DNA from 4 places in the Pseudomonas mohnii genome. Region 1 is predicted to be linked to each of the others. Evidence: predicted binding sites of a transcription regulator. Region 1 holds the regulator's gene; each other region holds the start of a gene.
The links. The regulator FliA, encoded in region 1, starts transcription of late flagellar genes. The targets are predictions, from matches to a motif close to CTAAAGTTTNNNNNNNNNNNGCCGNTAA.
Positions count from the first base shown of each region.

Region 2: a site for FliA is predicted at 990-1,017, ahead of BLV61_RS09650 (methyl-accepting chemotaxis protein). Genes of this name have one in related genera too.
Region 3: a site for FliA is predicted at 2,459-2,486, ahead of flgM (flagellar biosynthesis anti-sigma factor FlgM). Genes of this name have one in related genera too.
Region 4: a site for FliA is predicted at 2,133-2,160, ahead of BLV61_RS32310 (methyl-accepting chemotaxis protein). Genes of this name have one in related genera too.

Region 1 covers NZ_FNRV01000001.1:1,754,510-1,758,562, reverse strand. Annotated here, with positions in the region: gene flhF (flagellar biosynthesis GTPase FlhF) at 1-184, shown strand, start outside; gene fleN (flagellar synthesis regulator FleN) at 301-1,131, shown strand; gene fliA (RNA polymerase sigma factor FliA) at 1,128-1,868, shown strand; gene BLV61_RS08280 (chemotaxis response regulator CheY) at 2,034-2,405, shown strand; gene BLV61_RS08275 (protein phosphatase CheZ) at 2,425-3,213, shown strand; gene BLV61_RS08270 (chemotaxis protein CheA) at 3,268-4,053, shown strand, end outside.
Region 2 covers NZ_FNRV01000001.1:2,055,046-2,059,098, reverse strand. Annotated here, with positions in the region: gene BLV61_RS09655 (transporter) at 1-857, opposite strand, end outside; gene BLV61_RS09650 (methyl-accepting chemotaxis protein) at 1,132-2,757, shown strand; gene BLV61_RS09645 (hypothetical protein) at 2,869-3,312, shown strand; gene BLV61_RS09640 (PepSY domain-containing protein) at 3,373-3,678, opposite strand; gene BLV61_RS09635 (glycerophosphodiester phosphodiesterase) at 3,797-4,053, opposite strand, start outside.
Region 3 covers NZ_FNRV01000001.1:1,966,525-1,970,577, reverse strand. Annotated here, with positions in the region: gene BLV61_RS09255 (MFS transporter) at 1-676, shown strand, start outside; gene BLV61_RS09250 (flagellar brake protein) at 740-1,486, opposite strand; gene BLV61_RS09245 (flagella synthesis protein FlgN) at 1,579-2,046, opposite strand; gene flgM (flagellar biosynthesis anti-sigma factor FlgM) at 2,096-2,422, opposite strand; gene flgA (flagellar basal body P-ring formation chaperone FlgA) at 2,603-3,364, opposite strand; gene BLV61_RS09230 (chemotaxis protein CheV) at 3,448-4,053, shown strand, end outside.
Region 4 covers NZ_FNRV01000001.1:6,358,278-6,362,330, reverse strand. Annotated here, with positions in the region: gene BLV61_RS29615 (LysR substrate-binding domain-containing protein) at 1-390, shown strand, start outside; gene BLV61_RS29610 (MmcQ/YjbR family DNA-binding protein) at 387-746, shown strand; gene BLV61_RS29605 (DUF1294 domain-containing protein) at 743-1,171, opposite strand; gene BLV61_RS29600 (undecaprenyl-diphosphate phosphatase) at 1,168-1,998, opposite strand; gene BLV61_RS32310 (methyl-accepting chemotaxis protein) at 2,258-3,892, shown strand; gene pnuC (nicotinamide riboside transporter PnuC) at 4,038-4,053, shown strand, end outside.

The DNA of each region.
Region 1 (4,053 bases):
TCATGAACTGCCGGTGGCCTACCTGACCGATGGCCCGCGGATTCCGGATGATGTGCATCTGCCGCGTCGTCATCAGTTGGTCAGTCGCGCCGTTAGCGTGCAAATGCAGGAAGAACCCAGCGAAGAAGCCATGGCTGACATGTTCGCTGACATCTACCACAGTCCGACAAAGCAGGTTGGCTGAGGTAAAAATGAATAGTTTTTGTACCTACATCGATGGTCTGCCATGCATTGTTCCGGTTGAGAACGCGCAGCCAGTAATGTGGCCTCCGTCTATGCAAGACAAGGTAAAGAAATAACATGGGCAGCATGCATCCCGTACAGGTGATCGCGGTGACCGGCGGCAAAGGTGGCGTCGGGAAGACTAACGTGTCAGTGAACTTGTCCCTGGCTTTAGCTGAGCTTGGCCGTCGCGTCATGCTGCTGGACGCCGACCTGGGGCTGGCGAACGTCGACGTTCTCCTGGGCCTGACACCCAAACGTACCCTGGCCGACGTAATCGAAGGCCGCTGCGAGCTGCGTGACGTCCTGTTGCAGGGGCCGGGCGGCATCCGCATCGTGCCGGCCGCGTCCGGCACCCAGAGCATGGTTCATCTGAGTCCGGCGCAACACGCCGGCCTGATCCAGGCCTTCAGCGACATCGGCGACAACCTCGACGTACTGGTGATCGACACCGCTGCGGGTATTGGTGACTCGGTAGTCAGTTTTGTTCGCGCGGCGCAGGAAGTCTTGCTGGTGGTCTGCGATGAGCCGACTTCGATCACCGACGCCTACGCCTTGATCAAATTGCTCAACCGCGATTACGGCATGAACCGTTTCCGGGTCCTGGCCAACATGGCGCAGAGCCCGCAGGAAGGCCGCAATCTGTTCGCCAAACTGACCAAGGTCACGGATCGCTTTCTCGACGTCGCCCTGCAATATGTCGGTGCCGTGCCTTACGACGAAAGCGTACGCAAGGCGGTACAGAAGCAACGTGCCGTCTACGAAGCGTTCCCGCGCTCCAAGTGCTCGCTGGCGTTCAAGGCTATAGCCCAAAAAGTCGACACCTGGCCGCTGCCTGCCAACCCGCGCGGACACCTGGAGTTTTTCGTTGAGCGCCTCGTGCAACAAACGGCAGGACCCGTGCTATGACCGCCAGCGGTTACAACCTTTACAAGAAGTCGGCACGTGATGCGCAGTACGAGTTGATCGAGCGTTACGCGCCACTGGTTAAACGCATTGCCTACCATTTGCTGGCGCGTCTGCCGGCCAGTGTCCAGGTCGAAGACCTGATCCAGGCCGGGATGATCGGCCTGCTGGAAGTGTCGGCCAAATACGACGCCAGCAAAGGCGCGAGTTTCGAAACGTACGCGGGCATACGAATCCGCGGCGCCATGCTCGATGAAGTGCGCAAGGGGGACTGGGCGCCTCGTTCGGTTCACCGCAACACGCGCATGGTCAGCGACGCAATTCGCTCGATTGAAGCTAAAACCGGCCGTGACGCTAAAGATCACGAAGTTGCGGCCGAACTCCAATTGAGTCTCGATGATTATTACGGGATTTTGAACGACACCCTGGGCAGCCGGTTGTTCAGCTTCGACGATCTGTTGCAGGACGGCGAACACGAAGGGCTGCACGAGGATGGCGCGAGTGCTCATCTCGAGCCGTCACGCGATCTGGAAGATGAACGCTTCCAGGCGGCGCTGGCGGATGCGATTGCCAATTTGCCGGAGCGCGAGCGACTGGTGTTGGCGCTGTACTACGACGAAGAGTTGAATCTCAAGGAAATCGGTGAGGTCCTGGGGGTTAGCGAATCTCGGGTCAGCCAGTTACACAGCCAGTGCGCGGCCCGCTTGCGGGGGCGTTTGGGAGAGTGGCGAGCGCGCTGAAGGCAGTGTGGGGGCACTGCGACGTGACTGGTGGGGTATTAACCGCGCCGGTCTCGATCCGTTGTACTCCGGACTGTTATTAAGTGCTTTGCCAGATTGATTGAAATGGCGCGTCCAGGTGCTGGGCGCGTTTTAGTCTGCTTGGAGGTCGAATTGGACAAGAACATGAAAATCCTCATCGTTGATGACTTCTCAACGATGCGGCGGATCATAAAAAACCTGTTGCGTGACCTTGGGTTCACCAACACGGTCGAGGCCGACGATGGCACTACTGCCATTCCGGTTCTCAACAGCGGGAGCATCGACTTTCTGGTGACGGACTGGAACATGCCTGGCATGACCGGTATTGATCTGCTGCGCCACGTGCGTGCCGATGAAAAACTCAAGCATCTGCCAGTGTTGATGGTGACCGCTGAAGCCAAGCGCGAGCAGATCATCGAAGCGGCCCAGGCGGGCGTTAACGGCTATGTGGTCAAACCCTTCACGGCCCAGGCGTTGAAAGAAAAAATCGAGAAGATTTTCGAACGCATTGGTTGAACTGCGCCACGGGGGAGCTATGGGACATAACGAATCATCGCAGGGCGATTTCGAATCGACCCTGAAAAAACACGCCGTCGAACTGGTCGCGAGCCTTGAAAAAGGCAGGTTCGGCGATGCTGTGCAATTGATCCATGAGCTCAACCAGACCCGTGACCGCGGCCTGTACCAGGAAGTGGGCAAGCTCACCCGCGAGCTGCATAGTGCGATCGTCAATTTCCAGATTGACCCGCACATGCCGCAAGCCGAGGAGGTGTCACAGATCACCGACGCCACCGAGCGTCTGGGTTATGTGGTCAAGCTGACCGAGGCCGCAGCCAACCGCACCATGGACCTGGTGGAAACCGCCACGCCGCTGGTCAACAGCCTGGCTGATGAAGCCCAGGCCTTGAGCACGGACTGGGGGCGGTTCATGCGTCGCGAAGTCGGGGCTGAAGAGTTCCGCGAGCTGGCCCGGCGAGTCGACGGGTTCCTGTCGCGCAGCAGCGCAGACAACCGCGCGGTGTCGAGCAACCTGAACGACATCCTGCTTGCCCAGGATTACCAGGACCTCACCGGTCAGGTGATCAAGCGTGTGACCCTTCTGGTCACCGAAGTCGAAAGCAACCTGCTCAAGCTCGTGCTCATGGCCAGTCAGGTGGACCGCTTCGCGGGCATCGAACATGACCGTGAAGCGATGCTTGCAGAAAAAGATCCACAAAAACATCTCTCTCAGGGTGAAGGTCCGCAGATTCATGCCGATAAAAGAGAAGACGTTGTGTCCGGTCAGGACGATGTGGACGATTTGTTATCCAGCCTGGGATTTTAGCGTTTTAGAATTTTAGGTTTTTTGGGTTTTTAGACCTGTAGGAGCACCCCCTTAATGAGCTTCGGCGCCGATGAAGAGATCCTTCAGGATTTCCTGGTTGAGGCCGGCGAGATTCTAGAGCAACTGTCCGAGCAACTGGTCGAGCTGGAAAGCCGGCCGGATGATGCGGACTTGCTCAATGCAATTTTTCGCGGTTTTCACACTGTAAAAGGGGGCGCCGGCTTCCTTCAGCTCAATGAGCTGGTGGAGTGCTGTCACATCGCCGAGAACGTGTTCGACATCCTGCGCAAGGGCGAGCGTCGCGTTGACTCGGAATTGATGGACGTGGTTCTCGAAGCACTGGACGCGGTGAACGGCATGTTCGGCGAAGTCCGCGAGCGCAGTCCGATCACGGCGGCCACACCCGAATTGCTTGCGGCGCTGGCCCGTCTGGCCGAGCCGCAAACCGCTGACGAGGCGGCTCCTGCGCCCGCAGTTGAAGTGGTGCAAGAGCCTGTTGCCGAAAGCGACTCGGGCGACATCACCGACAACGAATTCGAACAACTGCTGGACTCGCTGAATGCCGTCAAGGCCCAGGCTGAAGCGCCAGCAGCTGCTCCAGTACCGGACGGCGCTGCCGCCGCCAGTGACGAAATCACCGATGCCGAGTTCGAGTCGTTGCTCGATCAACTGCACGGTAAAGGTCAGTTCGCCGTCGATGCGGTGGCGACGCCTGCTGCGCCCACGGAACCGCAAGCCCCGAAAGAGGCGGGCGACAGCTCCGATATCACCGACGACGAATTCGAAGCCTTGCTCGATCAGCTGCACGGCAAGGGCAACTTTGCTGTCGATGCGCTGGAG
Region 2 (4,053 bases), 300 kb from region 1:
GTCACCACCGTCAGGGTGAACAGCGTGCGGTTGGTCTGTTCGTTGAGGTTGGCGGCGATTTCTTCCTGCAACAACTTGATCCGTTCACCCAGCGCCGTGAGGTCGTTGATGATCAACGCGAACTCCTCGGTGGATTTGCGCAGCTCCTTCACGTCTTCCTTTTGCAGCCACGTCGGCGGGCGATTGAGCAGGCGCAGCAACGACCCCGGTTCCAGCGCCAGCAGCCGCTGCAAGCGCACCAGCACCCGACGGTTGGCGCCCAGCTCGGCGCGGTTGGTCGACAGGCGCGAGGAGAGTAATTCGTCTTCGACCTGATCGACACTCAGGCTGGTCTTGCGCACGATCTGGGTCAGCACTTCACCCTGATCGCGCAGCAGGTGCACCAGCAGTTCCAGCGGCGAGCGAAAGCGTTCGCCGGCCTTCACCGAAGAGCGCAGCTTGTCCACCGAGTGCAGCGGTTGAAGGCGTGCGCTGATGATCAGCCGACTGCGCACGCAGACCCACAGCGTCGAAACATCCGACGAGACCATGCTGCTGAGGTTGAACACCACGTCGTTGACCACCGCCAGCAATGCCGAGTCGACATGCTCGATACGCGTCGAACGCGAGCCTTCGTGCAAGGCCTCGAAAAACTCGTCAGGCAATTCCAGATGACTTTTCATCCAGCGCTCGCACGCGGCATGGGCAAGATTCAAATGCAGCCAGAGGAATTCACCGCTGTCGTCCGGTTGCTGCAGGCACTGCAGCGCCCTGGCCGAATCGATCTCGCGACCGCGCTCGCCAGGACGAAAACTGAAGCCGTAAAGCAAGCCGAACAGATCCGGATCGCGATGGCTTTGATCGATGCTGTGGTTCATGAGTGCTCGCAAGGTGAGGCGCCTGCTGCGGGTTTTACAGGTTCACTAGAGCCGCATCATCGCAAGCACTGATGACGTTTTTGTGACGACAAAGTGAACGCAAACGATTGCTCGGCCGATGGTCGGATTTCCCTAAAGAACCGCTCTGGCACGCCGATCTTGCTTGGGGTAAGTTGCGCGCCTTCGGCCAAAAGCCGACGCCGCAGACAAGGATGTCCTGAGACCTTTCACGCCTGAACCGGGCGTGCTTCATTCCTGTCATGAGTACTGTCCGATGTTTTTGCAAAAGTCCCTGAGAGCGCAAATTCTCGCCCTGCTGAGCGGCAGTCTGATTGCGATGTTGCTGATCGCGCTGGCCTGCTTTCACTTTTTGTCCAGCGGTGTCCAGAGCTACGCCAACCTGATCGAGGGGCCGTTGCACACGTCGCAACTGATCGATGAAGCCAACCTGCAATTCAAGGTGCAGGTACAGGAGTGGAAAAACGTCCTGCTGCGCGGCAAGCAACCGGCTGACCTGGACAAATACTGGAAGCAGTTCCAGGAGCGTCAGCGCGATGTGCAGGACATCCTCGGCGAACTGGCCGGGCAGCAGGGCATCGAGCCGCAACTGAAATCGCGCATCGAACGGCTGCGCGACGAGCATCGCCAACTGGGCGCCGCGTATCAGAAGGGCCGCGACGCCTATCTCGCGGCGGGTGCCGATCCCTCGGCCGGTGACACTGCAGTCAAGGGGGTGGACCGCGCGACCAGCGATCAGATGAGCGCCTTGGTCAGCGAGTTGCGCCAGCAGGGTGTGGACCAATCGAAACAGCTCAGCGCCAGTGCCCATCGCACGGTGTTGCTGGGGATCATCGTGATGCTGGTGTCGGGGGCGCTGATCGGTCTGTTGAGCCTGTGGCTGATCAACCGCAACCTGGTCGAGCCGATTCGCCAACTGATCGAATACGTGGCGCAACTCAGCCACGGCAAATTCGCCGAGCGCGTGGCCAGCGGCCGTCAGGATGAATTGGGCAAACTGGCGATGGCGGCCAATACCTTGCGCGACTTCCTCGCCGAAACCTTCAGCCGCTTGCAACGCAGTGCCTCGGATCTGGAAAGCGCCAGCGGCGAGCTGAATTCGATCGCGACCGTGATGGCCGGCGGCACCCATGAGCAGTTCAATCGCACCGATCAGGTGGCCACGGCGATGAACGAAATGTCCGCCACCGCACAGGAAGTCGCCCGCCATGCCGCTGATGCCGCACGCGCCGCCGACGATGCGGACCATTCCGCGCAGCAGGGCGAGAAAGTCATGCAGGGCACCATTGACACCATCACCCGGATGCGCGGCGAAATCGACAACACCGCCACGGTCATTCGTCAGCTGGAAACCGACAGCGGGCGCATCGGCAAGGTACTGGAAGTGATTCGCGGCATCGCCGAACAGACCAACCTGCTGGCGCTTAACGCCGCGATTGAAGCCGCTCGCGCTGGAGAGGCCGGTCGCGGTTTTGCCGTGGTGGCTGATGAAGTGCGCAGCCTGGCCCAGCGTACGGCAGCGTCGATCATCGAAATCAACCAGATCATCCACACCGTGCAGAGCGGTGCGGTGGATGCGGCCCAGGCGATTGAAAGCGGTCAGTCGCGCAGTGAGGAAAGCGTCCGGCAAGTCACCGAGGCGGGTGCCATGCTCGAGCGCATCACCCTGGCCGTGGAAGCGATTCGCGACATGAACCGCCAGATCGCTACCGCCGCCGAAGAGCAGACGTCCGTCGCCGAAGACATCTCGCGCAATCTGACGGAGATCACCAGCATCGCCAGTACCAACCTGGACAACGTGCAACGCACCGAAGCGGCGAGCAACAACCTGCGCGGGTTGTCGGGGGAGTTGAACGAGGTGACGGCGCGTCTGAGCGCGTAATGAAAACGGCTGTGTATCGGTTTGCTTACTGAATCGCTACACAGTCGATCTCAAGTGCTGGCTCGGCGTGTCGATGAGGGAGGGGACTTCGAACTACTTTGGATAACGCCCATGGTCAGCATCACCTCCGTTTCAATCGCCCAGCCACTGTCGAGCACGGCGACCGCTTCGACCAGCGCCACGAGCACTGAAGACACGTCCACCACCGCAGCGACCTCGACATCGGCTTCTAGCAATGACACCAAGGCTTCCGCTGGCGGCGCATCGGCATCGGGTAGCAGCAGTTCCAGTAGCAGCGAAGAATCCGACTCGGTCAAAGCACTGCGCAAGCAGATCGCCGAGCTGCAAAAGCAATTGCAGGAACAACAGCAGCAACTGCAAGCGGCCCAGGCCAGGCAGGAAAGCGCCGATGCCAAGGCGGCTGATGTGGCGGCGGCTCAGGCGCAGATAGCGACGACCTCTGCCTCATTGCAAACCGCCACCGCGTCGCTGTTGCAGGCCTTGCAGGAAGAGGGCGGCAGCACATCCGGTTCGCTGGTCAGCACATCGGCGTGACGTGAAAACGCACAAACGCCGCACGATGGTCAGGTCGTGCGGCTTTTATGCGCGTCGCGGTTACTTGTCTTGCTTGTTCTTCAGGACCTTGCCGGTGGCGGCATCGATGTCCACATCCCACTCGACGTTCTGCTTGTCGCGCAGTTCGATCTCGTACTCGTAATCGTTGAAATGGTTATCCAGCTCGGTTTTGGTGATCGTTGCACCCGGGTGCAGGTCCAGAGCGATTTTGTTCAGCTCTTCCAACGGCTTGATCTTGCCGTCCTTGACCAGTTGCGGGATCTCGTCCACTCGAACATCGGCCTGCGCTAAGCCGGCGGTCAGGGTCAAGGCAGCGGCGGTGAACAGGGCGGTCAGGGTTTTCATGGGCTTCTTTCCTTGGGTGAGCGGTTTGAGTGGGATCAGGTTAATTGTGGCAACTTAATTCAGCCTTAATTCCCGAGCATCGCTGGTTTGCCAGCGATGCGGACGCGTCGATCCCGGCTCAGAAACCGTTGTTGCGCAACACCTGCTCCACACTCGCCGCCGCCGGGCGCTTGTAGAATTTGAGCAACTCGCTCGCACGGTTGGTGAAGATGCCGTCGACGCCGGCGTCCATGGCTTTCTGGTAATCCACCGCATCGTCGAGGGTGTAGACATGCACCAATAGCCCCTGCTCGTGGGTGTACTGGTTCATCCAGGGCTTCACCAAATCCGCGTAACTCTGTTCACCACCCTGGGTCAGTGCGGCAGACGGGCCGG
Region 3 (4,053 bases), 210 kb from region 1:
GTCCACCGAGCAGGTCGGTTTGTTCATGGGTAGCTGCATTTTTGCCGGGCTGCTGGTGCAGTGGCCTCTGGGGTGGTTGTCCGATCGCTATGACCGGGCGCTGTTGATCCGCAGTTTTGCTTTCAGCCTGGCTCTGGCCGCTTTGCCGTTGGCGATCATGGAGCGGGTTCCGCTAGAGGTATTGTTCATCGCCGGTTTTCTCTGCTCATTGGTCCAGTTCTGTCTGTATCCGCTGGCAGTGGCATTTTCCAATGACCACATCGAGGGGGATCGTCGTGTATCGCTGACCGCCATGTTGTTGGTGACCTACGGGGTCGGCGCCAGTATCGGACCGCTGGTGGCCGGGGTGCTGATGAAGTTGTTCGGCAGCCAGATGCTTTATGCATTCTTCAGTTTTTTCGCGTTGATCCTGGTGTGGCGAATCCGTCCGAAAGCGGTAACCAACCTGCATCAGGTGGACGATGCGCCTCTGCAGCACGTCGCCATGCCGGATAGTATGTCGAGCTCGCCACTGGTGGCGGCACTCGATCCGCGGGTGAATGAGCAGGTGGTGCAGGACCAGATGCAGAACCCGATACCTTCCGAACCAGGGGCCGAATCGGAGCCTGAAGACGATACACCTCGTGAGCAGCCGGACGCGGGCAGCGAAAAAAGTTTTACCGAGGCCAGGCCATAACGCTGAGGCAAAAAAAACGGGCAGTCACCGCAAGGGGCTGCCCGTTTTTGTTGAAGGACTGTCTCAGAAGTCGTCTTTGTCGAAGCGACGCGCTTCGCGTTGCAACTGATAGACGAACCGCTCGACCTGCCGTTGCACCAGTCCGCTCATGTTATGGAAGCGCACACCGGCGAAGGTGGTGGAGATCTTTTCTTCAAAGTGCAGGTAACGCAACTCGACCGGGGCTGTCATCTTGCCAAAGGGCAGGGCGGCCACGAAACGGTCATAGACTTGACCCAATTGCAGTCGGTCAGTGATGTCGCCAGAAAAGCGTAACTTGCAACCGGTAGCCGAGATGTCCAGCAGCTTGCCGCTGATCGGTGTCTTGATTTTCTCGCCATCAAGGTCGACGTCGACCAATTGTGCCAGCTTCAACGCCGCGCGAAATGCATTGCGGCGCTGGTGGTAGACCACTTCATCGGGCAGCGTGCCGCGATAGCAACGACTATCGCCGGATTCGTCGATAGTCAGCGGACCGTTGCTTTCCCAGGCAATGCGCACGCCTTCGTGGAAGCCTTCGACTTTGAAGGGTTCGCCGGCCAACAGGAAACGTTCGCCGTCGCGGGGAATCATTTCGTCCAGGGCAATCATGTTGGTTTCACGATCAATGTCCACCAGATAGCTCTGGAAACGCTGGCTGCGCTCGTGGAACGTAATGATCAGTGGGTCATGACTTTCTTGCAGCTGGCGCAGGTTGCTGGAGATTTCCAGAGGCGTGCTAAGCACCTTGGGTGGCTGCGGAGCATCATCCGCATTTAAGGCATTGGACACGGTTAATCAATCTCCAGACAAATTTTGACTACGGCTAGCGGGCATTTTGCCAGCATGTTTCGCGTCTTGATAGAGCGTGCTCATCGACAAGCTTAAGCCTGACTGAGCGGGCGCGGTTTCACAAGCTTGGAGAATGATCCGCTGGCATCGTAGAGCGCGGGAGGTTCGCCGCCGGTCAGAATTTTCAGCTGGGTAGCCGTAGCGGCTTGCTGTATCAGGATCGACTGTCCGTTGCTGGCATTGGTCGTGTGGCACTGGGCCAGGAGGTTGGTCAGCACATCGCTTTGCGCCAGCAATGCTTCGCCAACGCTTGACTGGCTGGCCAATTGTTCCAGGCCGCTGCGGTTGGCTGGCAGGTTGAGGCTGGCGAGGATCTCGCTGCGCTTGCGGCCATGCTGTTCGAGCAAGATGATCAATGCCTGTTTCTGCGCTAGAACGTTTTCGAGCAGAGGCATGTCGCGACCATGCAAGGCGAGGGACTCGATCTGCAGTAACTCCAGCAATTGTTGCGCTGGAGCAAAATCGTCGATGATCAGTTGCAGTAAATTAGTGTCTTGCATGGCTGGCCTTGGGTTTTAAGCGTCCAAAAGCCTGGCGCAGGCCTTGGGCCTAGCGCTGGGCTTCGAAGTTGAGCAGTTTGCTGGCTATACGGTTGCTGTCGACTTTGTAGCTGCCATCGGCAATCGCTGCTTTCAACGCAGCCACGCGGGCGTTGTCGACGACAGGTTGATCGCGCAGCGTATCAGTGACCTTTTGCAACTGTTGAGCCTCATTGCTGAGATGTACCGATTCCCCGCTTTTGACGGTACTGGCCTGTTCGGCCGGGGTATTCAGCGACGCGGATTTATCGGCCTCGGCCGCTGCCTTGCTTGCGCTGGTACGTGTACTGCCCGTAAGTGACGAGGAACTGTTCAAACGGCTGAAATCGATGACCATGATAAAAAACCTCTGGGAATTTGGACGCTTGCCATGTTTTCGGCCATCCCCTGAAAAACTTTAGGCGCGTTTATCAATGAGCTTGCGCGCGTCAGTGCCCGCCCTGAATGGGGAACAGTTTAGGGAACAGCCTTGGTTAGCGCCATCCTCTTGAGCCGCGAGCGCCCGGAATAGAGAACCCTACATGGACACTTCCACCTGACCTGGCGCGGTGACCTGCGCCTTGATGACTCGCTGGGAGTTGAGGTTCTTGACCCGGATCTGTTCGTTCAGGCCACCGCTGGCCAGTGCCTCACCAGGCATTCTCACACTGAGCGTACCGCTGCGCGCGGTAATCACCACCTGATCGCCCTTGCGAATGACTTCGGCCTGCTCGATGTGCACCAGGGTAATGACCTGGTCAGTGACCGTTGGTCGGGTCAGTCTTTGTCCGATCGCCTGATCCACCGAGGTCAGATAGCCCTGGCTGATCAGGCTGATGTCGCGCTCTCGCAAGGTGACGTCGCCAGGCTCGACAATGCCGGCACGGCGCAGCGGTCGAGTGGTGGTCACGACGTCGCGAAACAGGCGTACTTGAGCGGGTACGAACACCGTCCAGGGCGAAGCGCCTTCGCAGCGAACCTTGACCGTTACCCGTCCCAACGGCTTGGCTGGACTCTCCAGCGAGGCTGTCAATTCCTTGTCGCACATTGGCATGCGCAATCGGGGATCGAGCTGGTTGACCTGGATTTCGTAGCGACCTTCCGTTTGACTGGTGGCCAGATAGTCTTCTACGGTGAACTCAAGAAAGCCCTGAGTGACGCCGATAAGCATGTCAGGCAAGGTAACCGCGTCAGCAAGGGCAGGGCTGCCAGCGTTGAACAGGCATACGGCCGCCAACACACCGAGCAGTTTGCGGTAGGGTGTGGTCAGGCGTCGAAAAAATGTCGGTTCTGTGTTCATAGAGAGATAAAAAGCAAGCGCCGTGCCGTTTAGAGATGAATGTGCGTCGCAACAACACTTAGCGTTGGTGTAGGAGTCTGGGCATGGCTGGTGTAATGGATTCGGTAAACCAGCGCACGCAACTGGTGGGGCAGAATCGCCTTGAGCTGTTGTTGTTCCGTCTTGACGGCCAGCAACTGTATGGGATCAACGTGTTCAAGGTTCGGGAGGTGCTGCAATGCCCCCAACTGACACTGATGCCAAAATCCAGTCCTGTCGTGTGCGGTGTGGCGAATATTCGGGGGGCGACCATTCCGATCCTTGATCTGGCGATGGCGACCGGCTCGGGTGGCTTGAAAGACAAAAACAATCCCTTCGTGATCATCACGGAGTACAACACCAAGACCCAGGGGTTCCTGGTGCGCTCGGTGGAGCGGATCGTGAACATGAACTGGGAGGAGATTCATCCGCCACCCAAGGGCACTGGCCGCGATCACTACCTGACGGCGGTGACTCGGGTCGACAATCAGCTCGTCGAAATCATCGATGTCGAAAAGGTGCTGGCGGAAGTGGCGCCGACACCGGAAGCGATCTCCGCAGGCGTGGTGGACGTCGAAACCCAGCACAAGGCGCTCTCTTTGCGTGTGCTGACGGTCGATGATTCGTCGGTGGCGCGCAAGCAGGTTACGCGTTGCCTGCAAACGGTGGGT
Region 4 (4,053 bases), 4.6 Mb from region 1:
CTGCTGGGACGTGAGATCAACCGCCCCGAGGATTTGAAAGACCTGCCAGTGCTCGGTGCCCTCGAACCGGATCGGCTGGTGCACATCCGCCTGGTCGATCGCCAGGGCAAAAGCCACGATCTGGCAATGGAAGCGCGCCTGGGCGTCGACGACTTCATCGTACGCAAGACCTGCGCCCTCGCCGGGCAGGGGTTTACCACGCTACCGATGATGTATTGCGAGCAAGAACTGGCCAATGGTTCGCTGGTGCAGCTGTTGCCTGAATGGTCGCTGCCGGGTGGCTGGCTGCAAGCGGTCTACCCTCATCGACGCGGGGTGATGCCGGCCGTGCGCGCCTGGCTCGACCATTTGATCGAAACATTCAATGCCTGCGGGGACCGTTTGATATGAAGGCTGGACGCATGAGCGAAGTGGACGTCGCGACATTCTGCCTGGCACTGCCCGGTGCGCGGGAAGACTATAAATGGGGAGGCGTGCGAGTGTTTTCGGTTGCCGGAAACAAGATGTTCGCGCTGCAGAACCTGCGTGGCGAATCCCTGGCGTTCAAGGTCGACAAGGATTTGTTCCTCGGTCATTGCGACCGTCCGGGCATTCATCCAGCGCCTTATCTGGCTCGGGCCCAGTGGATCATCATGAACACGCCCTACCCACTGGTTGCCGAAGAGCTGCAAGGCTTGTTGCAACGCTCTCATCAACTGGTGGTGAGTAAATTGCCCAAACGAACGCAGGTCGGGTTATTGCTTTAGAACAGTGCCAACAGGTTTGCACCGAGAAACAGCATGTCGATCCAGAACACTTGGTGCAGCATCACGATGAGCCAGAACACCAGTTGAAACGAGACCTTGCGCGTCTTGTGCCGAAACACTTGTTGCGCCAGCAACGCCCCCGGCCAGCCACCCGCGAACTCCAGTGCATGCAGCACGTTTTCCGGTGTTCGCCATTGATCGACACGGGCCTTGCGCTTATCGCTCCAGTACAGCAAAAACGCCAGCAGGCTGACGATGCCGTAGGCCGCGAGGGGAATCAGCGACACCCCACGCAACCACAACGACATCGACCCGAACAATGGCAGCGCGCACAGGGTCGCGAACACCAGCAGCTTGAGGCGTAGATGCTGGATATGTCCCCCGGACTTGCCTGCGGAACGATAGCGCGCGCTGGAATCACTCATGGCTTGGCCGCGGTCCAGTCTATCCAGCCAAACTGCCACGTGGCCAGAATCAGCAGGCCGAAGGCGATGCGATACCAGGCGAACGCCGCGTAGCTGTGGCTGGCGATGAACTTGAGCAACCCGCGCACGGCAATCATCGCGAAAATGAATGCAGTCACGAAGCCAAGGGCAAATACCGGAAAATCAGCCGCCACGAACAGCTTGTGGTACTTGTAGCCCGAGTACACGGCCGCACCCACCATGGTCGGCATGGCCAGGAAGAACGAGAACTCGGTGGCGGTTTTACGCGACAGACCAAACAACAGGCCGCCGATGATCGTCGAGCCGGAACGCGAAGTACCCGGAATCATCGCCAGGCACTGGGCGAACCCGACTTTGAGTGCGTCTTTCCAAGTGATCTCGTCCACGGTATCGGCATGCACTTCATGCTGACGCTGTTCAGCCCACAGCATGATGATGCCACCCACCACCAGGGCCGTCGCCACGGTGATCGGGTTGAACAGGTAGTGGTGGATCAGGTCAGCAAAAATCACTCCCAAAACCACGGCGGGCAGGAAGGCGATCAACAGGTTCGCGGTAAAGCGTCGCGCACTGGGCTGGGTCGGCAAACCGATGACCACGTCGAAAATCTTGCGGCGGAACTCCCACACCACCGCCAGGATCGCCCCGAGTTGGATGATGATGTTGAATGCCATGGCCCGCTCGCCACCGAAGTCGAGCAAGTCGGCCACGATAATCTGGTGCCCGGTACTGGAAATGGGCAAAAACTCTGTCAGCCCTTCTACAACGCCAAGAATCAAAGCCTGAAAGGCAGTCCAAAGATCCATTAATCCCCCAAAAGGCTATGCAACGTTGCATGCCCCGTTAGTATTTTTAAAAACTTTTATCGCGATCAGCGTAGTTGAATTCGCACGCTTTCAGGCTCCACACCTGGCCATGAACGATCCGTGAAACATTTGGATTCAGGTTTTCCCGTGCGGGGCCGAAATCCTATCAGACAAGTCCGATAAGTGCTTTCGCGTTATCGGGCCTGGCCGAATGCTGGCGATCATTCATTACAAGAACAAGAAAACGGAGCACCACGTTATGAACAGCTTGCGCAATATGTCGATCAGCCGGCGCTTGTGGCTCATCCTGGTCGTGGCCGTCATGATGCTGCTGGCCTTGGGTGTCTTGATGCTCAAGCAGATTCACGATGACTTGTATGTCGCCAAGGCACAGAAAACCCAGCATGTGGTGCAAACCGCCAGTGGCATCCTCACTTACTATCACGACCTGGAAACCGCCGGCACGCTCACCCGCGAAGCCGCGCAGAAACAGGCGCTGACAGCCGTTCGCGGACTGCGTTACGACCAGAACGATTACTTCTGGATCAACGATCTGACGCCGGTGATGATCATGCACCCGGCCAACCCCAAGCTGGACGGCCAGAATCTCTCGGCGATCCGCGACCCCGACGGTGTTGCGATATTCAATGAGATGGTCACGGTGGCCAGGAGCAAGGGCGCCGGGATCATCAATTACCGCTGGCCAAAACCCGGTGCCAGCGAGCCCGTGGGAAAAACCTCCTACGTCAAACTCTTCGAGCCCTGGGGCTGGATGATCGGCTCGGGCGTGTACATCGATGACATGCAAGCCGAATTCTATGGTCAGTTCTGGAAAGCCTCGGTCATTGGCTTTGCAATCGCGCTGATCATGGCGGCACTGGTGATCCTCATCGCCCGTAGCATCGTTCGCCCGCTTCAGGAAACCGTCCACGCGATGGCCAATATCGCCAGCGGTGAAAGCGATTTGACCCGCAGCCTCGACACCCACGGCCAGGATGAAGTCACACAATTGGCCCGGCACTTCAATGCCTTTACCGCCAAATTGCGCCAGGTCATCGGTGAACTGCAGGTCTGCGCCAGTGCGCTAGGCCAATCGTCCAGCGAATTGGGCAACGACGCGACCCAGGCCCAGCAACGCAGCCAGCAACAGTCGCAGCAGATGGAACGGGTGGCCACGGCGATCAATGAAGTGACTTCCGGCGTGCAGGATGTGGCAAAGAATGCCGAACATGCCGCCAGCGAAATGCGCGATGCCGAAGCTCAGGCCCAACAAGGCCAGGTCAACATTGATGGCAGCCTGCAGCAGATCGACACGCTGTCGTGCACCATCAATCAGGCCGTGGACGTGATCCGCACCCTGGCCACCGAAAGCACACAGATCGGCAGCGTGCTGGAAGTGATCCGCTCGATTGCCGATCAGACCAACCTGCTGGCTCTCAACGCCGCCATCGAGGCAGCAAGGGCTGGCGAGCAAGGTCGGGGTTTCGCGGTGGTAGCCGACGAGGTTCGCCTTTTGGCCCAGCGGACCCAGAAGTCCACGGCGGAAATCCAGTCGATGATCGAACAACTGCAAAGTCATTCCGAGGCGGCGGTCAAGGTGATTGGCGACAGTAGCCGGGCTTCGCAGCTGACCATCGAACAGGCGGGTCTGGCCGGGACAAGTCTGAATGCCATCGGCCAGGCGTTGCGCAACCTCAACGGCCTGAATGCGTCCATCGCCAGCGCCACCCTGCAACAGGCCCATGTGGTCGAAGACATCAACCAGAACGTCACCCAAGCCGCCGGGTTGTCCCACAGCACCGCGCTGGCGGCTGAACAATCCAGCAAGGCGAGCCTGAGACTGAAGGAATTGAGCGAGCAATTGAACGGTTTGCTCAGGCAGTTCCGGGTTTAATTCGAAAAAGATCGTCCGAACACGATCCGTGCCTCTGGCAGCGCCTGCAGGGTAAACGTCACCCTGTGAGGCGCCGCCAAAGGCTGCGATCGTTTGATCTTCAGTTACAATCCGCCCCCTCTTCGACTTCCCCCAAGGAAACTCCATGTCCGGGCTTGAAC